Regions from separate parts of the Pseudoalteromonas sp. SWYJZ98 genome, predicted to be linked through region 1. Evidence: predicted binding sites of a transcription regulator. Region 1 holds the regulator's gene; each other region holds the start of a gene.
What was found. The regulator LexA, encoded in region 1, represses DNA repair genes until DNA is damaged. The targets are predictions, from matches to a motif close to TACTGTATNNNNATACAGTA.
Positions count from the first base shown of each region.

Region 1 (7,186 bases):
GTAGGTACTATTGTAGATATAATGCCAAAGGCAGGAAGAATCATTATGTATACTTCGGGATGACCAAAAAACCAAAAAATGTGTTGGAACATCACCGGGTCGCCACCGCCTGCGGCATCAAAAAAGCTGGTCGCAAAATACTTATCGGTAAGTACCATAGTGACAGCCCCTGCAAGCACTGGCATTACCGCTATTAATAAAAAGGCAGTAATGAACCACGTCCATACAAATAAGGGCAACTTCATCCATGTCATGCCGGGGGCACGTAAGTTCACTATGGTTACAATCACATTGATTGCGCCCATTATTGAGCTAATTCCCATAATATGTACGGCAAATACAAACAATGCAGTATTATCATTACTGTATGTTGTGGACAGTGGTGCATAAAAAGTCCAACCAAATGCAGGACCCCCACCAGGCATAAATAACGATGCCAATAGGATTAAAAACGCAAACGGTAAAATCCAAAAGCTCCAGTTATTCATTCTTGGCAATGCCATATCTGGCGCGCCAATCATAAGTGGTATCATCCAGTTAGCAAGGCCTGTAAAGGCGGGCATAACCGCACCAAACACCATAATTAAACCATGCACTGTGGTCATTTGATTAAAAAAGTGAGGGTCGACCAACTGTAAACCTGGTTGAAATAATTCAGCCCTGATCACCATGGCCATTGCGCCACCAATTAAGAACATGGTCAGCGAAAAAATTAAATATAAACTACCTATATCTTTATGATTAGTTGTGTAAAGCCAGCGTTTAAAACCTTTAGCTGGGTGATGAGCATGATGAGCTTCATTGGCGTTAGGTTGTTCTACTATGCTACTCATTAGTTCGCCTCCACTTTGGCATCAAGTGCTGTCTGTATTTGACTCGGTTGAATAACATCACCCGTATCATTACCCCACGCATTACGTTTATAAGTAATAACCGCAGCTAATTGCTTTATAGATAACTGCTTGGCAAAAGCTTGCATTGCCGTACCGGGTCGTCCATGGATAACTACATCAATGTGATCTTTTATATCGCCAAGCACTATCGGGCTGCCTTTAAGTGCAGGAAATACGCCCGGTAACCCCATGCCAGTAGGTTGATGACATGCAGCACAATTAGCCATATATACTTGTTCGCCTAAAGTCATTAATTCTTCTTTTGGGAGGGTTTTATCAAGTAATGCGGCATCTGCTAATGCTGCTTTTTGTTTAGCCTGCTTTTCATCTGCAAGCCATGTTTTAAAATCAGCCTCAGATTTAGCGACCACCACAACGGGCATAAAGCCATGGTCTTTACCACACAACTCAGCACATTGGCCTCGGTAAGTACCTTCTTCGTTTATGTTCGTCCATGTTTCGTTTATAAAGCCGGGGTTAGCATCTTTTTTAACTGCAAAATCAGGTACCCACCAAGAGTGAATAACATCGTCAGAAGTCATTAAAAATCGTACTTTTTGATTTATTGGCAGTACAAGAGGCTTATCAACCTCAAGTAAGTAGTTAGGATTTTTATCTGCAAGATTCGCGATTTCATCTTGCGGGGTAGATAAAATAGAGTAGAACTCTACATCTTCACCCATATATTCATAATGCCATTTCCATTGCGAACCCGTAATTTTAATAGTGAGATCAGCTTTGCTGGCATCTTCCATTGCAATTAGGGTTTTAGTGGCTGGTACTGCCATAGCAATTAAAATAACAAACGGAATTGCAGTCCAAAGTATTTCTACTTTAGTGCTTTCGTGAAATTGGGCAGGTACAGCCCCTTTAGATTTACGGTGATGAATAAGTGCCCAAAACATAATTGCGAACACTATCACCCCAATCACACAACATATTATAAATATGGTCATGTGCAGCTGATATACATTATTGCTTATATCGGTTACGCCTTTGCGCATATTGTATTGGCTGTTAGCCAAAACTGGGTGCGAAAAAACACATAATATAAGCCACAAGGTAGAGGTCAGTTTACCCATGTGACGGCTCCTTTGATGCTATTGCGAATGCAAAGCGAAGAGGCATACGGCTTAAACGCCAATTCGTTATTTTTATTTTTTTAGCCAATCTTATTTAATATTGATTGGTTTTGCTGCGCCAACAACGAGTTTATGTATATTGTGTGTTCTCAAAACTAAAAAGCTGTGAGTTATTATTAGCTCAGCGCATTAACAATTAGCTAAAAAACGAACAACAAGCAAGTTTTAGTATAAAAAACAATCAGGTGATATTGAATAATTAATAAAAAATCGGTAATCAACTGGGCAACAGAAAGTTCAAAATATGAGCAAAACAAAGGGGTTTAACGCATTCGGAGGGGGAAAATATAAGTGCAAAAAAGTTTACAGCTTAAATAGTCAGTGGGCTGTTTACGCCCTATTTTTAGTACAAATTTTAAAACAAAAATGCGTACTAGTTAGTACGCATTTATAAAACTGCTTGTTTAAAAGCTATTTTTAAAGTCACATCCAATCAGCGTTTCTTATAACGCCAACGGCTAAGCCTTCAATATTAAAAGACTCATTCTCAAGATCTACTTCAATAGAGTCAAAATCGTCGTTTTCAGCATGAAGTAATACTTTACGACCCGCTTTCTCAAGACGTTTTACAGTTACGTCTTCGTCTAGGCGGGCAACAACAACTTGTCCGTTTTCAGCGGTTTGAGTACGATGTACAGCAAGTAAATCACCATCCATAATACCAATATCTTTCATGCTCATACCGTTAACGCGTAGTAAAAAATCTGCAGCCGGTTTAAACATTAATGGATCGATTTTGCAGTGACTTTCAACGTGCTCTTGCGCCAAAATAGGTGAACCAGCAGCAACACGCCCTATAAGCGGTAAACCTAATTGTTCTGGCTCTTCTTCTTCAATTAATTGAATACCACGGCTTGCACCTGGTTTCATTTTAATTGCGCCTTTTTTAGCAAGTGCTTTTAAATGTTCTTCAGCAGCATTGGCACTTTTAAAACCTAATGTTTGCGCTATTTCAGCACGTGTAGGAGGCATACCAGTGTCTTTAATAAAAACTTTAATTAGTTCGAGTATTTGAGCTTGGCGGTTCGTTAATGGTCGCATACAACTGGTTTTCCATACAGTATATTTAACTGTGAGTATATACAGTTAAATAAAAATCGCAAATTTAAATTAAGCCTTAAAATAGCTAAAGTAATTTCACTTGTGTACATTTTAGGGATATAACTAAAGCTAAGTTTATAAATGATTAAAAATGCAAAGGAGACATTATGAGTATTTGGTACCAGCCCATCACCTTAGAGCTGTGCAAGCAGTTAGAACAAGGCATTAATGGCCAAGGAACATTAATGAAAACTATGGGGATAGAAGTCACAGAAATTGGCGATGATTATTTGGTTGCCACAATGCCGGCAATTCCTGAGCATCATAACCCAATGGGGATGGTTCACGGCGGAGCTAACGTTGTACTTGCCGAAACAGTTGCCAGCTATGCCGCTAACTTTGTTGTCGATTTTACTAAATTTTACTGTGTAGGGCAGGAAATTAGCGCAAGTCATTTAAAAGCATCTCGCAACGGCACTTTAACAGCAACGGCAAGAGCGTTTCATATTGGCAAACGTAGTTCAGTATGGGAAATAAAAATTACAAATAGCCGCAATGAGCTGTGCTGCGTATCAAAAATGACCGCAGCAGTCGTAGAGCGAAGATAGTTACTTTTCGATTGGGTAAATGGTAATTTCCATACCCGCACCAATCGCAGATATACGCAATAATGTATCTGCATCTAAGGCTTGATTAAAGCACTTAGGAGAAGTCCCTGATTCAAAACCAATATCAAACGTTCTACGTGAACAGCTTAACCATTGCTTTAGCGCGTTACGCGAACACGATTCAATAAGCTCACATATATGGTTTATGGCTTTATCAGGTGTGCTCACCTCACCTGTAGCTTCAATACGCGCTAGTTGACGGTATTCGTCTTTGTCATAATGTAAAATCGTCGCGACTTTTTTCAAGTCCGCCACTAGCAAACTAATATCTTGCTTTGATTCAAGCTCAAGATCTACATTTAAAAATTGAATTTCCGACATCGTTTCGTATTTATCCTCTAATAATTTCATTGCAAACTTTAACGCAGTTTTACCGTTATACCAAATCAACTATGCTCTATTAACCACTTTATATGGATATTTCGCAGCTTTTAAGTATTTTTTAGCATTTAAAGCTAGCTGGATATCAAATATTCAGCTCAATTAAACAGATAAGTCATGTTAGGAATTTAAGTGTAATCTTTTTTATTTTTAAATGATTACAGTAAGCTATAGTTTAAACTGCGACAAAATGTCGCAGTAACTTATCCTATTAATGTAATAAACTAGCCTCTAAAAATAATAAGACTAAAACATGAATAAAAAAATATTTAAACATGCTCGCAAGTTACATAAATGGTTAGGTTATTTATTAGCACTACAAATTTTAGCATGGTTACTAGGTGGTTTAATTATGAGTGCAATCCCTCTTGATAAAGTTCATGGGGAGCATCTTGCAACACGTACTCTTAATAACCCATTTACGCAGGCTGATTATGTTGCCTCCCTTGACGATATTGCCTCTCAGGTGGTTAATCCAACACAAATAATTTTTGAGAACTTCTTAACTACACCACTTATTACTGTCTTTAGTAATAACGAGCAGCAAAGCTTCAATGGCATAACAGGCCGACCATTTGAACCGCCAACTAAAATACAAATTACCGCAAATGCTAAAGCACACTTACTTATTGACGCTCAAGTAACAAGCGCTGTACTACTAAAGCTAGGTATGCGAGAAGTAGGATATAAAACCAATGTTTGGCAGGTCCAATTTGACGACACATTTAACACAACACTGTACTTGTCAGAAAATAACGGCAAAGTTATTACCGTTCGCAGCACACTATGGCGAATATTTGACTTTTTTTGGATGTTACACATTATGGATTACGATGAACGAGAGGATTTGAATAATCCACTGCTTATTAGTTTTGCAGCAACCAGCGTACTCTTTTGTCTAAGTGGAATATTACTACTTATGCAAAATATACGACTAAAACGATTTATCCGAATCAAAAGTAAGAATAAATCAAAGTAGGCATATTGGTTTTTGAGAGCTAGCGCATGCTCATCAAAGAGTAAATCGCCCTAGGAAGTACCTAAGGGCAGATTTTATTCCAAGTGTTTAAATCGACTCAAATGTCGCTTTAACATTTCGTTTTCGGAAATTAACTCATCACGCTCATCCAGCAATTGTAGAACTAAAGCTATTGCAGACCAATCTAACGAAAAGTCCTGTTGAATACGGGCTGCTTTTTTAACTAGGGTCACTGCAGATACCGTAAATTGCCATTGCGTAACGTGCTCCCCCTCAATTGGAACCGCAATATTGTGCTCAACTAGCTCATATAAAATTGCTTCGCTAATATCACTACTCAAACATAGCTCTTTGCTAGTAAGTAAATCATCTTTTTGTGTCACGATAATTTGCATTATGGCTTGCTCCAGTTATTACGGGGATCAAAGTGAGCTTTTTCGGCTAATTCTTCCCAAAGTTTTTTACTGGTATCATCAACAGATGTTGGATTAACAATTTTAAGCACAGCAAATAAATCACCTTTGGCTTTTTTACTCATTAATCCCTTACCTTTAATACGCAAGCGTTGACCAGACTGACTATTAGATGGAATAGTTAATTGGATTTTGCCTGCCAACGTAGGTAAATTTATTTTTGTACCAAGAGCCGCTTCCCATGGTGCAAGAGGGACGACTATATTTAGGTTATGACCTTCAACATCAAATAATAGGTGGGGCACTAAACTAATTTGTAAGTACAAATCGCCATTTTGCCCGTTCGCTGACCCTAATCCGCCTTGCCCTTTTAGTCGAATTCGTTCGCCATTTACTGAACCTGCGGGAATTTTCACTTTAAGTGATTTTTTAATTTCAGAGACACGACCACTACTATCTCGCTGCGGTAACATAAACTCAACAGGCTTAACGGTATCAACTAAAGTCTCTTCAAGAAAAATCGGGAACTCTATTTCCACATCTTGTCCTTTTTGCGCGCGAGCGGCGTTACTTCTGCTCTGCCCGGAACGATTGAATCCACCGGCGCCGCCAAACATTGAATTAACAAAATCAGAAAACTCTTGATCGGTTTGAGGATCGCTTTGCTGATAATTACTTTGCGATGAGGCATTGTTACCACCATAATTACCTTGCTGTTGACGAGCACGATTTTGTTGATGACGACGTAACTCGTCGTATTTAGTGCGTTCTTCTTTGTTATGAATGACTTCGTAAGCTTCTGCTATTTCTTTAAACTTATCTTCTGCTTGAGGCTCTTTGCTTACATCTGGGTGATATTTTCTGGCTAATTTTTTATAAGCTACTTTAACTGCTTTATCGTCTGCATCAGGCGATATTCCGAGCACTGCATAATAATCAACAAATTTCATTTGCAATCCAAATCCCCATATTGAGTAAGCTTTAAGCATACTCCTTAACGTATAATCTTGTGTGATTAAAATACGATAAATAGTAAGAAATAAATGAATAGTGAAAATAACTTTGAATAAAAAATTAATCGGACACTTTTTAGTAATATAAGTGCAGGCCTTAAGTTAACTTTATCTTTTATCTTCAAGGCTTTAAACTGCCTGTTCCTGTAGTTCACATTTGTGATGGATATGACTCGATTTATTCTGGCCTTACTGGCTTGTTGTGTGTGTTTTTCGGTATCTGCCGAACAATTTACCCGTTTTTCAACGGCTAAAAGACATTTAATTAAAACCCTCCCTGACAACGCCAAAAGTATTTACTGCGGTTGTGATATTAAAAAAGAAGGCAAAAAACTCATTCCTGATCCTTCTAACTGTGGTTACATTCCTCGAAATACACTTACCCGCTCAGGCAAAGTAAATGTGCGAGCACTACGCATTGAGTGGGAACATATTGTTCCGGCGTGGGAATTTGGTCATCAGCTACAATGTTGGCAAGATGGCGGACGTAAAAACTGCCGTAAAGTAAGTGCTAAATTTAGAAAAATGGAAGCTGATATAAATAACTTAGCGCCAGCTATTGGCGAAATTAATGCCGATCGCTCTAATTATCGTTTTGGCATGCTTAGCGAAAACGCCACACAGTATGGTCGCTGCGAAGTAAAAGTAAACTTTAA
Region 1 is NZ_JADYXA010000042.1:10,329-17,514, reverse strand. It holds gene ctaD (cytochrome c oxidase subunit I) at 1-833, opposite strand, end outside; gene coxB (cytochrome c oxidase subunit II) at 833-1,975, opposite strand; gene lexA (transcriptional repressor LexA) at 2,459-3,076, opposite strand; gene I6F10_RS17065 (PaaI family thioesterase) at 3,244-3,684, shown strand; gene I6F10_RS17060 (hypothetical protein) at 3,685-4,065, opposite strand; gene I6F10_RS17055 (hypothetical protein) at 4,379-5,104, shown strand; gene I6F10_RS17050 (chaperone modulator CbpM) at 5,179-5,499, opposite strand; gene I6F10_RS17045 (DnaJ C-terminal domain-containing protein) at 5,499-6,467, opposite strand; gene I6F10_RS17040 (endonuclease) at 6,699-7,186, shown strand, end outside.

Region 2 (7,186 bases), on a different contig from region 1:
CCCCTTTATACCCATCCTTTTTTAGTGAAAAGCTTAGGCTGTCAATATCATAAGTTATTTCTGTAAAATTATTCGTCAGGCCTTTGTCGTTTAATGTCCATTCTGTTTTTGTATTTGAAGAAGATGATTGTTGGTTGTCTGATAGAAACATAACCGTCCTTAGTAGTTGTAATTATTTTAGAGTTACAAAAGAACGAGGCAAATTCAAGCTATTTAAATTTAATATTATAAAGCGATATTTAATGTACTTTTTAGTAGGTCATATCCGCATGATACTAAGCTAAGAAAGGGTATAATAAGAACTCATACTGGGGGATATATGAATACATCACATAAAATTAATAACGATAAGCTAATTTTTAAAACGCTGGTGGAGCTGATTAACCAATCCAGTCGATACAAAAATCCTGGTTACCGTGTTTTAGTCAATTACCTGAATAATAAAGGCATTAAGACAAGCTGGGGTAATACTTGGACTAGTAAAAGCTTATTCAGGTATCTACAAAGAAACGGCTTCTCTGGCGTATGGGGGCTAAGAAATAGCTTAGAGCAATATACGAAACTAGCTAAGTTTATTTAGGGTATTTTCAGACACCGTAAAAGGGAAATTCGCAACCAGTACGCGCGAACGATTAAGGAGATAAATTTTTTAATTCCCGACTATAAAAAAGAAAAGAGTGGCTACATATTGGCTACACGGAGCAGTTTAGGTTTTAACGAGAGTTTTATAAATTGAGGTAAGATGTTGATTTAAATGGTCGGTATGGAGAGATTCGAACTCTCGACCCCTGCCACCCCATGACAGTGCGCTACCAAGCTGCGCCACATACCGATTTGTATGCAATAGTACGTGTATTTTTTTAAAAATCAATAAGCGATTGTTTGTTTGGGTGTTTATTACGCAAGAGACCTAAAAAGGCACTCTTGCGGTGTATTAATTGGCTAGTCTTTATTTAACCACTTTTTGATCGAGTCATACATCTCATCTCGTATTAATGGCTGAGCTTTTTTGTTAGGGTGTAAACTATCGTTTTGCATTAGCTCAGGTTGACCAGCAACATCGAGCATAAAAAAGTTCATTAAATGCGCATTTGTTTCTTCGCTAACGCGCGAAAAAGTGTCTGTAAACATTTTGCTGTAACGCGGACCGTAATTAGGGGGAATGTAAATCTCCATTAAGGCGGTCATCGCATTAGCTGCTTGGCTTTTTTCAATAAGAGACGTTAAGTTAGCTTGCATTTTTTTAACTGGAAAACCACGTAAACCGTCGTTAGCGCCAAGCTCTATTAGTACATGAGTGGGTTCGTATTGCTCAAGCAATGCATCTAAACGGCGTAGGGCTCCACCAGATGTTTCGCCACTAATACTGGCGTTGATAAGTTCAATGTCGGCTTGTTCGTCATCGTATTTATCTTGTAACAATTTTACCCAGCCTTCTTCTTGTTGAAGTCCGTAGGCTGCGCTTAAACTGTCACCGAGTATTAAAATCGTGTTGTCGGCTGCTGCGCTCAGCGGTTTGATAACTAAAAATAAAATGAATACTAAACGAAGGATTGAATGAGTCATATGTCAGCGCTTTCTCAATTAAATATAATTCAGGTTAATGGTTTGTCTAAAGTAGTCTCTACCTTTGAAGGTGAGCTGCCCATCCTCAGCGACATCAGCTTTAATGTCAAGCATGGCGAGTCTGTTGCTATTGTTGGCACGTCGGGCTCTGGTAAATCAACGTTACTCAGTTTATTAGCAGGGTTGGATACCGCAAGCAGCGGCGAAATATTTTTAGATGGCGAGCCATTACACAATTTAGATGAAGAAGAGCGCGCTGCACTGCGCGCGGCTAAAATTGGATTTGTGTTTCAATCGTTCATGTTAGTACAAAGCTTAACTGCACTAGAAAACGTTATGCTACCAGCAGAACTTGCTGGCGAAAGTGATGCAAAAGAGCAAGCAATTGCATTACTTGAAAAAGTAGGCTTGAGCCATCGAATTGATCATTACCCGTCGCAACTCTCTGGTGGTGAGCAACAACGTGTTGCTATTGCGCGAGCATTTATTGGTACGCCTAAAATACTATTTGCTGATGAGCCTTCGGCTAATTTAGACAGCAAAAACGGTAAAATGATTGAATCGTTATTATTTGATTTAAACACGCAACACGGCACTACGCTTATTTTGGTTACTCACGATGAAGGGCTTGCACAAAAATGTGAGCACATTATTCAAATAGAAGCGGGCTTACTGGTAAAAAGCCAAGTAGAGGACGTTGCTAATGTGGGTTAAGTTAGCGCTTAAGTTATTTTCGCGAGAATTTCGCCGTGGTGAGCTAACAGTTATAAGCGCAGCTATCGCCCTTGCTGTTTTAACCGTGCTTACACTGTCTATGGTTACTGAGCGAATAGGGCAAAGTATTGCGCAAAAAAGCAGTGCTTTTATTGCAGCAGACCGTGTACTTGCAAGCGATCATGTTCTCGACACTGCTTTTATTACTAAAGCACAGAGCCAAAATTTAAAAACGGCGCAAATGGTGTACTTCGACACTATGTTGTTTGCCGATGATGAAATGCAGTTTAGCTCAGTAAAAGCGGCATCTAATGCGTACCCGTTAAAAGGGCAGTTAAAAGTTAAAGATACCTTAACAGGTGAAACTAAGGTTGCTAATAGCGGACCAACGCCTGGTAATGTGTGGCTAAGTGAATCAGTATTTTACAGTTTAAATATTGATATAGGCGCGCAAGTAGAGCTTGGTGCTGCATTATTTAATGTTTCAAAAGTTATTGTAGAAGAGCCCGATGCGCCATTTAATGTATTTTCAAGCAGCCGCCGCGTGCTTATTAATATTGACGATGTGGCAAAAACCGAAGTTGTGCAGCCAGGTAGTCGTGTTTATTATCGCCAACTTTATGCAGGTAGTGAGGCCGATATAAATAGCTTTTATGAGTGGCTTAAACCACAAATGAAAGAAAACCAACAATGGTACGGCGTTAAAGACCGTCAATCACCTATTTCAAATAGTTTAAACCGTGCAGAGAGCTTTTTATTACTTGCCGGCCTATTAGGTATTATTTTAGCCGCAGTGGCTATAGCCGTTTCAGCAAAACGTTATTGTGAACGCCAATACGATCCAGTAGCGATGATGAAAACGCTAGGCGGTCGCCGTTCAATGATCCGCAAAATATACATGCTCCATTTATTGCTTGTATGTGCAATGGCGGTAAGTGTTGGGCTGTTAATTGGTTATGGCTTGCAAGAAATAGCAACAAGTTACTTATCAAAAAGTATGGGCACAGAGCTACCTTTAGGTGGCTTTAAACCTTGGCTGGTGGCTATAAGCACTGGCGTAATTTGTGCCGTTATGTTTTCTATTAAACCGTTATTTGATTTATTTGATATTCCACCGCTTAGAGTGCTGCGCCGTAACTTAGGTGACAAGTTGGCAGTAAGTCGTGTGCACTTAGGCATGAGTGCGCTAACTGTGTTTTTATTAATGTGGTTATTTAGTAACAACATAAAAATAACGCTTATTTTGTTTGCCTCAACGCTTGCGCTAATTGGTGTGTTGTTTTTGATATCTAAATTAATATTTGGTGGCGGTCGAAAATTAGGGCTTAAGCCAGGTAACAGTTGGTCGCTTGCAATTGCATCTATTCAAAAGCGTGCAAATGTGAACGCGGTACAGTTAATTAGTTTTTCGTTAGCGATTAAATTACTGCTGTTTTTAGTGGTACTTAAAAACGACATGATATCTGATTGGCAGTCGCAACTTCCTGCCGATGCGCCTAATGCGTTTTTAGTTAATATTACGCAAAATGAGCTTGAGCCAATTAATGAATATTTAGCTCAAAAAGATATTCAAGTATCAGAGTTTTATCCCACTATTCGTGGGCGCGTAAATGCGGTGAATGGCGAGTTGGTAGCACGTTCAGTATCGCTGCAAGACAACGAGAAAAAAGACGAAGAAGCACGTGCAGGTATTGGCCGCGAGCTAAATCTTACATGGCTTAAAGATGTGCCTGACCAAAATGAAGTAACACAAGGCACGTGGTTTGGTGAAAATGCGATGGCTGAAGCCTCAGTAGAGGAGTCGATGCTTGAGCGTTTAGATGTTGAGATAGGCGATACGCTAACATTTTTAATTGGTTCGCAGTCGTTCGATGCTAAAATTACCAGTGTGCGCAAAGTTAATTGGGCCACGCTTAAACCTAACTTTTTTATTATTTTAAGCCCAGATGTACTTGCAGATTTTCCGGCAACGTATATTTCGTCGGTACGTATAAATCCAGATCAAAAGCGTGACTTTAGCCAGTTATTGCGTACTTACCCTACTATTACAGCAATTGACATTGATAACTTTGTTAAGCAAATACAAACAACTATTTCGCAAGTATCACTCGCCATTGGCTTTGTACTTGCAATTGTTGTGCTGTGTGGCGCGCTTGTACTTATATCGCAAGTGCAAGCTAGTTTAGGTGAGCGTATGCAGGAAATAGTAATACTGCGAACACTTGGCGCTAAAAGCCGATTAATTAAAAACGCGACCTTGTACGAGTTTTTATTACTTGGCGGTTTAGCTGGCTTAGTTGCCGCATTTTTTAGTGATATAGCGCTTTTAATTGTGCAACAACAAATGTTTGATTTAGCCGGTAAGCTACACCCGCACATATGGATTATTGGGCCGGTAGCTGGCGGTGTATTTGTAGCGGGTTTAGGTTATTTAATGATTGCCCGAACACTAAAACAAAACACCCAAGGATTAGTGCGTGCCCTAGGGTAAGCTTAAACTAACATGCTCCTGCAAATGCCCACCTAACACGTGGGCATTTTTGTTTTTCTTTGTACTGGTAATTTATACAGTGCTCTGGCATTATTAGCGTAATTTAAAAATAATAACAATGGAGTGCTGTTTGGCCATTATTTTAGGGATCGATCCTGGTTCACGTTTGACCGGATATGGTGTTGTTGCCCACCAAGGTTCTAAATTTACATACTTAGGCAGTGGTTGTATTAAGTTAGCCGATCATCCTTTTCCGGTTAGGCTTAAAATGATCTATCAAGGCATTACACAGCTTATTGAGCAGTTTTCGCCAGAAACCTTTGCCATTGAAAAAGTATTTATGGCGCATAACCCCGATTCTGCTTTAAAGCTTGGTCAAGCTAGAGGCGCTGCGATTGTGGGTGCAGCAATGGCCGACTTACCCGTATTTGAATACTCAGCTAGACAAATTAAGCAAGCAGTAGTAGGTAACGGCGGCGCTGATAAAACACAAGTGCAACACATGGTAAAAAATATTTTAAAGTTGCCTGGCACGCCACAAGCCGATGCAGCTGATGCACTCGCTATTGCGATTTGTCACGCTCACTCAGAACAAAATTTAATTAAACTAGCGGGTAGCGCAAGCAAAACCGTTAGAGGACGTCTAAGGAAATAACTATGATAGGCCGCTTAAATGGTATTTTAGTCGAAAAACAGCCACCAGAGATATTACTCGAAGTAAGTGGTGTCGGTTACGAAGTACAAATGCCAATGACCTGTTTTTACGATTTACCAAAGATTGGTGAAAACGCGATTGTTTACACTCACTTTGTAGTGCGTGAAGATGCTCAACTGTTATTTGGTTTTAATAATAAAGTTGAACGTGCCTTGTTTAGAGAGCTATTAAAAGCAAATGGCGTAGGGCCAAAACTTGGCTTAGCTATTTTATCGGGCATGTCGGCAAAGCAATTTGTAAGTTGTGTAAATAACGAAGACTCAACGTCGCTAGTTAAATTACCGGGTGTCGGTAAAAAAACAGCCGAGCGTTTAGTACTCGAAATGAAAGACAGACTAAAAGATTGGGGTAATGATTTATTTACGCCATTTAGCGACAGCGCAGTAATAGAGCCAATGAGCGATGCGACAATAGCTAATAACGCAGCCGATGATGCCGTATCGGCACTGCTTGCATTAGGTTATAAATTGCCACAAGCTCAAAAAGCAGTAAAATCGATAAGCAAACCCGATATGTCTACTGAGGTTCTTATTAGAGAATCTTTAAAATCTATGTTGTGAGTAACCCATGATTGAAGCGGATCGCTTAATTGACGCGACTGAAAAAACAAATGAAGACTCTATAGATCGTGCTATAAGGCCAAAACTTTTAGCTGACTACAGAGGCCAGCCTCATGTTAAGCAGCAAATGGAAATTTTTATTGAAGCTGCTCGTACCCGTGGTGAAGCGCTCGATCATTTATTAATATTTGGCCCACCAGGGCTTGGTAAAACCACGCTTGCAAATATTGTCGCCAACGAATTACACGTAAGTATTAAAACAACATCAGGCCCTGTACTTGAAAAAGCAGGCGATTTAGCTGCGCTGCTCACAAATTTAGAGGAAGGCGATGTACTGTTTATTGATGAAATACACAGACTCAGCCCGCAAGTTGAAGAAATACTCTACCCCGCAATGGAAGACTACCAGCTTGATATAATGATTGGTGAAGGCCCAGCTGCGCGTTCTATTAAATTAGACCTACCTGCATTTACACTTATTGGAGCAACCACCCGAGCAGGCTCGCTTACATCGCCCCTACGTGACCGTTTTGGTATTGTGCAGCGATTAGAGTTTTATTCTGTAGAAGATTTGTCGCATATAGTAGGGCGCTCTGCACATTATCTAGGTTTAGAAATGTGCGACGATGGCGCAACCGAAATTGCACAGCGTTCGCGCGGTACACCACGTATAGCTAACCGCTTATTGCGCCGTGTACGTGATTACACACAGGTAAAATCTGACGGTACAGTAAACGCCGAAGTAGCTAAGCAAGCGCTTGACATGATTGACGTAGATAAAAGTGGTTTTGACTATATGGATCGCAAATATTTACTCGCCATAATTGAAAAATTTATGGGCGGCCCTGTCGGGCTCGACAATGTAGCGGCTGCTATTGGTGAAGAGCGAGAAACAATTGAAGATGTGATAGAACCATTTTTGATCCAGCAAGGATTTATTCAGCGCACTCCACGCGGGCGAATAGTGTCTGATAGCGCATACCATCATTTCGGTTTACTTCCTAAAAAAGACTAGCCTATACATATTACTTGCTGTGGTTTATTGCACAGCAGGTAACTGACTTGGTATCCCTTGCTTTGACATATTTATCCTGCAGGTATTTTACCCAAAACCTCAACACACTGTTGCAAATGTTATTT
Region 2 is NZ_JADYXA010000002.1:45,885-53,070, forward strand. It holds gene I6F10_RS20085 (YbjQ family protein) at 1-151, opposite strand, end outside; tRNA gene I6F10_RS01890 (tRNA-Pro) at 756-832, opposite strand; gene I6F10_RS01895 (arylesterase) at 943-1,566, opposite strand; gene I6F10_RS01900 (ABC transporter ATP-binding protein) at 1,567-2,280, shown strand; gene I6F10_RS01905 (ABC transporter permease) at 2,270-4,771, shown strand; gene ruvC (crossover junction endodeoxyribonuclease RuvC) at 4,902-5,426, shown strand; gene ruvA (Holliday junction branch migration protein RuvA) at 5,429-6,046, shown strand; gene ruvB (Holliday junction branch migration DNA helicase RuvB) at 6,054-7,061, shown strand.
Region 2: a site for LexA is predicted at 4,834-4,853, ahead of ruvC (crossover junction endodeoxyribonuclease RuvC). Genes of this name have one in related genera too.

Region 3 (7,186 bases), on a different contig from region 1:
CTCTGGCATCTTGTCTTCATCTAAGCGCGCTAATGTTTCAAGAATGTTTAAGCCAGACGTTTCCCAAAAGTTATTTACTTTTGTTGGTTTACCATGCTGAATTGTTAACCAACCATCACGTGCTAAACGCTGTAATACTTCTCTCAAGGTCGTTCTTGTTACACCAATTAACTCTGAAAGTTCTCGCTCGGCAGGTAGAATTGAACCTGGAGGGAAATCGCCGTTCCAAATAGATTCAACTATATATTCTTCAGCAAATCCTGCTGGGCTTTTCGCTTTAAAAATTCTCATCCAGTTCCCACTCGAATTAATCAACACTCATCGTTTTACACGAATAACTGACTGATTGTACCAGAGGAAGCATAACTAACAAGTAAAGTCAGGTATATTAATAAGCAAATGAGTAGAAATTAAAGATTAATAAATAATAAAATTTAGGTTTTTCTAATATAGCTACAATGTATAAATATACAGAGCAATATTCATTGTAGATACATTGTAATTATTGGTATTTTTTATTTACACCATACCTAGCTGAATCAACTTAAAACACATAAGTACATTAAAAAGGAACACCTATGCAACAGAGCGTTCTAACCGCAACTTTAAAGAATTGATTAGGCAATGTACCAATGTTGTATAAGTAAGCGATATAACTAAGCTTATGTATCAATGGGAACTAAGTCGAGCGTCATGTAGCCTCTGCTGAGGCTGCATTGAGTGGTCAAAAATTTCATCTTATAAAAAGCGACTTCGGTAGCTTTTTTTTCCTTTTTGTTGCCGCATACATTATCCTAGGTCATAATCTAACGTCTTATTTAAACGCGGAATTTTTATGAACTGGCTTGCGCAATTACCCACCCAACGTACCCCTTGGCTTTTATTTACAGCTATCGTTTTTTTACTTGAAGTGACCGCCCTTTTCTTTCAATACCAAATGGGATTGGCGCCTTGCATAATGTGCATATATCAACGTACAGCCGTACTGGGTCTATTAGGCGCAGGAATTGTAGGTTCGACTAAACCACAGAGCAAAGCAGTTCGTATATTAGCGTATGTAATTTGGGGTGTATCGAGTGTTTGGGGATATTTAATTGCTCGCGAGCATATTGATATGCAAACCACCACGGACCCTTTTGCATTTAGCTGTGAGTTTGAACCAAACTTCCCATCGTTTATGCCGTTACATGAATGGATACCTAGCTTTTTTCAGGCGACCGGGGATTGTGGAAATATAGATTGGCAATTTGTTGGTTTGAGCATGCCTGCTTGGATGGAAATTATATTTGGGATTTTCTCACTAACACTATTTATTATAGTTATTGGCCGTTTATTAATTAAAAAGTCGATTTGATATGTTCACATTTTTTTCAAGCCAATTAGATGAGCTTAAGCACCTAAAGGTACGCAAGCGTCAGGACGTAATAGCACTTTCTTTAAGTATGTTATCGCCAACTGATAAAGTGTTACTACGTATTATTAAATTAATATTACTAAGTCCACTATTTTTAATATTCACAGTATTTAAAGGTTGGATATTAATCCCGTTTTTGATACTCGGCGGACTTTGCTACCCACTTTTAACAACACCTATTGAAATCAACTTTGCTAAAAAACACTTAAGCGATGCATTAAAACAATTTAATCAGGGCGCATAGCGCCCTGATTGTTATCTACTGCTATTAAAGTGAAATTTTCCCCTCTAATTTGGCTAATAGTTTTTTACCAATTCCTTTAACTTGCGATAAATCACTGACGCTTTTAAATTCGCCGTTTTCTTCACGGAAGTCCACTATTGCCTGCGCTTTTTTCTTACCTATACCTGGTAGCTTAGCAAGCTTCTCTGCATCGGCATTATTTATACTAATTGTCTCAACTTGAGGCATTTGCTTAGTTACTTCTGATAATTGTGCATACGCGGTAGTCGCGGGTAGTAAGCATAATAAGCTTATTATGAATAAATTTTTTAACGTTTTCATCAAACTTGTCCCTATTCTTCTTTTCTTAATTTTGAATATTGCTCAGGAAAACCAAAAAGTAAGGAACTGAAAAGCTCATCATTTAAAGTGTACCTAAACGCATTATCACTATGATCCGAAATCCTGAAAATGCAGCTGGTACAACAAGTGATTGCTTAACTAAAGTAAAGTTACCGTTTTTTGTCAAATTTAAGACACCTAAAAATTAATACTTCGCGCTTGCAAATTTACGCCCAAACCATTACTGTACATAAAAACAGTAATCTAATGGTTTTTACAAACCACGGTGCCAAGCAATTTTGCAGGAGAAATCATGGCTGTTGTTGTTAAATATGTTGTAGAACGAAACGGAGTCGAGCGTATGACGTTTACTACCAAAAAAGAAGCTGATGCTTATGATAAGATGCTCGATATAGCAGAATCACTTGAGCTAATGCTAGAAAAGGTAGACGTACCGCTTAGTGAGCAACAAATTGAATCACTTGCTTTAGAAATAGCGAAAAGCAAAGATGACTTTATGACCATATTAAAGGGCGGCAAAGATCCAGTTGTTACCAAAGCGCCAGCAAAAAGTAAAAAGTCAGATAACGTTGCATCAATTGAAGATAACAACGATAAAAAAGTAAGTTAATTCATAGAATGTTCCCTCCTCGAACGGGACAAACTAAATAAAAAAGGGAGCAACTAAGTTGCTCCCTTTTTTATTATACCAATTCGCTTAATTAAGTGATCTCTTTGAGGGTGGAAAAACGTGTTGATAGCTAGGCAAAAATTCGATATTTAGTTGTACTAAATGAGAATTTTTTAACGCCGGTAGCAACACGTTTAGCCCCGCAAAATGATTAAGTATTATTGCGGATTGGTATTAATTACTACTCACTTTAAAATAAGTAGTAATTGCTAATTAAAGCTCTTTTTCTACTTCATCAAATAAAACAGTGATGTTTTGCTCTGGCTCTTTTGTTACTAAGCTAACAACAACAATTGCAATACTCGCTAAAATAAAGCCAGGTACTATTTCGTACATAAAGCTACTTAAGCTTTCACCATTGATAGTAAATGGTCCATATATCCAAATTAGCACAGTAAATGCGCCTACTAACATACCAGCTAACGCACCAGCAAAGTTCATGCGTTTCCAATAAAGGCTAAACAATACAAGTGGTCCAAACGCAGCACCAAAGCCAGCCCACGCATTACTTACTAGGTCTAATATAGAGCTATCTCTATCGTAAGCCAAATAAATAGCGAACATAGCAACTACGGCAACACTAATACGGCCAACAGCAACTAGCTCTTTATCACTGGCATCTTTACGTAAGAATGTTTTATAGAAATCTTCTGTTAATGAACTTGAACTAACCAATAATTGAGATGAGATAGTACTCATAATCGCAGCCAAAATTGCAGCAAGTAAAAAGCCAGCAATAAGTGGGTGGAACAGCAACTCAGAAAGAATTAAGAAAATTGTTTCAGGATCTTCAACTACAATGTTGTTCTCATAAGTATAAGCTGCACCAAATATACCAGTACCAACAGCACCAATGGCAGCAACAATCATCCATGTCATACCAATACGGCGTGCTTTAGGCATATCTTTAACACTACGCACCGACATAAAACGAACAATGATATGTGGTTGGCCAAAATAACCTAAACCCCAAGCCATTGCAGAAATAATACCTAATGCAGAACCTGCACCAATCCAGTTAAGCATATCTGGATTTACGCTATGTAAAGTTGATTCTAAAGGTTGTTCAAGCAAAGAGTATGCAACCGTTGGTACTAGAATAAGTGCAATGAACATAATACAACCTTGCACAAAGTCAGTTAAGCTGACAGCTAAAAAACCACCAAACAAGGTATATAAAACAACTACGCCCGTTGTAATGTATAAACCCATCTCATAAGTTAAACCAAATGAGCTTTCAAACAATTTACCACCAGCGACAACACCAGATGAAGTATAAAGAGTAAAGAAAACAATAATTACCACAGCTGATACAACACGTAATAGGTTGGATTTATCATTGAAGCGATTTGAAAAGTAATCTGGGATGGTTATAGAGTCATTTGCTTTTTCAGTGTAAACACGTAATCTCGGTGCAACTAACAAATAGTTTAACCAAGCACCAATCACCAAGCCAATTGCTATCCATGTACTACTAAAACCAGTAACAAACATCGCACCAGGTAGGCCCATTAAAATCCAGCCACTCATATCAGATGCACCTGCAGACAGTGCAGCTACACTTGGAGATAGATTTCGTCCACCTAACATGTAACCAGATACATCGTCAGTAGATTGCTTATATGCATATAGTCCGATACCTAACATTACAATAAAATATAATGCTAGTGAAATAATCATTCCTGTTTCCAAATTAGCCTCCGCATAATTATTAATAATAGGCTTTAATCCAAATAATGACTCTTAAAATTTTATAGTTAAGACACTATTGGGGTAAAAACCATTCTCGCTGACTATATCATGCTTGATAATAAAATCTCCAACTTGCTGCCCTCACCTGATACAAAAATACTCATGTTGAATAATTTTAAAGCGAATTGGTGAAATATAATAAATTAAATACTAGAAAGACCTTAATTTTTAATGATAATTTATTAATCTAGCAAATATACGTAATGCTATTTTGAGTCTTTTGCCATATATTATTACAATAACTAATTAGATTACTCTTACGGAACTGTTTATGTATTTTTACGCTGCACGCCAACCTATTTTAGACAGAGATAAAAAGCTCATCGGGTATGAACTTTTATTTCGCGATGGCGTTGATAACGTATTTCCCGATATAGACGGTGACGAGGCAACAACACGACTTATAGAGGGTAGCCAGTTTAATTTTGGTTTAGAAGATTTAACCGACAATAAACCTGCCTATATAAACTTCACCCTAGAAACACTATCAAAGGGTTACCCTACACTACTAGGTAAAGACACTATAGTTGTAGAAATACTTGAAACTATCCAGCCTGGTAAGCGTTTATTAGCTATCGTTAAAGATTTAAAAGATAAAGGTTACACTATTGCTCTTGATGACTATATTCATCAACCTGTATGGCGTCATTTTTACCCATTTATTGATATTATTAAAATAGATTTTTTAGCATCTGATATAGATACAATAAAAACGGTTCTTAATGATTTAAAACTGCACTCGCATATTAAGTTACTTGCCGAAAAAGTAGAAACCTATGAAATTTACCAACAAGCTCTAGAGCTTGGTTTTGATTATTTCCAAGGATTTTTCTTCTCAAAACCTGAAATGGTACAAAGTAAGGCTCTACCGCCTTCAGAAATGGCATTAGCTGAATTACTTTACGAAACATCAAGCGTTGATATGGATCTTAAAAAAATCACTGATGTGTTTGAGCGTGATGTAAACCTATCTTACAAATTACTTAGGTATTCAAATTCTGCTGCCTTTGCAAGGCGTGCTGAAATAAGTACCATTAAGCAAGCCCTTATAGTGCTTGGTGCTAACGAAATTAAAAAACTATTATCATTATTATTTGCAGCGCAAGTATCAGCAGATAAACCTGTAGAGCTAATTAGGCTATCGCTTACGCGCGCTCGTTTTGGTGAGTTACTCGCTATATCCCATGGACAATTTAAAGATACCGGCATGGCATTTTTAACCGGTATGATGTCTCTTATGGATGCTATTTTAGATGAGAGTATGGAAAGCGTTATGAAAAAGCTTCCACTTTCGAATGACATAAAAGCAGCGTTATTAAACGATGAAGGCTTGCTGGCAAAATATTTAAACTTAGTTAAGTATTATGAACAAGCTAACTGGTCAGCCGCAAACGAATTAACGAAAGAGCTAAACCTAGGTGAAAAAGTTCCTGATGCCTATCATGAAGCACTCACTTGGGTTAATGAGCAAATGCAGTTAATAGTTAACGAAAAATAAGTAACCCGAACTCTGGTTAAGGTATTTACTAATATATTGAATCATAATGATACTTAAGTTTATTTTTCTCTAGCCAAAGTTCAGATTATATATAAACAGTCAATAAAAACGCCAGCATTTAGCTGGCGTTTTTATTATTGGCTTCAATTATAAACTTTCTAAAAAGTCTTCATCAAAATCAGCTGGCTCTTCTTTTATAGGTGGGTTGCCATCGTACAGCTCATAAATTTGACGCTGGAAGTAAATATCTTTTACAAATAAGTACGGATCAAGTGAATCATTTAATAGCCCTTCTTGTGGGATTAATGATGCACGCGCCTCAACTGCTTTTAAAACAAATACTAAAATAGTTTGTGGAGTCGTTAGCGCAACTTCAGGTAATACAAAGTTATCGACTACATCACCGGTCAGGTTACGTGCTGTTGTTGGCCCCATACCTGGTAGCATTAAATAGGCGCCATCACCTACGCCCCATACACCCAACGTTTGTCCAAAGTCTTCATCGACTATTTCAAGACCTAGTGAGCTTGCAACATCAAAGATACCAAACAGACCGACAGTAGAGTTAACTAAAAAGCGTGCTAAGCTCACACTTGCATTACCCGGTTTACCTTGCAAACCCGCATTGATCATATCTACAGGTGCGGTGATATTACCTGTAAAATTAACAATACCGTTTCTTACCGGTACAGGCGTTACTTCAACATAACCTACAGCAACTGGGCGCAACAAATAAGCATCCAGTACATCCATATTAAAGTCATATAATGGACGATTAATACTTTGCAGCGGATCTCTGTCATCTACTTTGCTTTGAGGTACTTGAGCACAGCCGGCTAGTATCAATAAACATAAAAAAGTAAAACTGTGTTTTAACATCTAACGTCCTTAAGGTATTAATGTATCAATTTGAAGTTGGTAGTCACTTACACTTTCACGCTTTAACGCCTGTGAATGACCTTCTAGCTCACCAGAGCTTGGCATAACAGAGTCATCGATAGAAATACGTGCCGAAATAATAATATTTTCTGCACTAGATAAGTTAAGCCCTGCAACCATTGCACTACTATCACTCAACTCAACTGTAATTGGAAATGAATATTTAGTCAGCTTAACAGCAGCCAATGGCATAGGTGAGCCAGTTGCAGCTTTTGCAAATATAAACAAAATACCGTCTTTTGGCTGTTTATCAATAAGCTCTTTTGCAATGTCGACTGTAACTGCAATAGCACCCGTTGTAGTAGTAACTGGCATAACTGAGCCTTC
Region 3 is NZ_JADYXA010000005.1:67,966-75,151, forward strand. It holds gene fadR (fatty acid metabolism transcriptional regulator FadR) at 1-291, opposite strand, end outside; gene dsbB (disulfide bond formation protein DsbB) at 836-1,354, shown strand; gene I6F10_RS05680 (DUF6170 family protein) at 1,356-1,658, shown strand; gene I6F10_RS05685 (ComEA family DNA-binding protein) at 1,683-1,979, opposite strand; gene I6F10_RS05690 (YebG family protein) at 2,293-2,610, shown strand; gene putP (sodium/proline symporter PutP) at 2,884-4,362, opposite strand; gene I6F10_RS05700 (EAL and HDOD domain-containing protein) at 4,694-5,920, shown strand; gene I6F10_RS05705 (MlaA family lipoprotein) at 6,068-6,799, opposite strand; gene ccmI (c-type cytochrome biogenesis protein CcmI) at 6,809-7,186, opposite strand, start outside.
Region 3: a site for LexA is predicted at 2,222-2,241, ahead of I6F10_RS05690 (YebG family protein). Genes of this name have one in related genera too.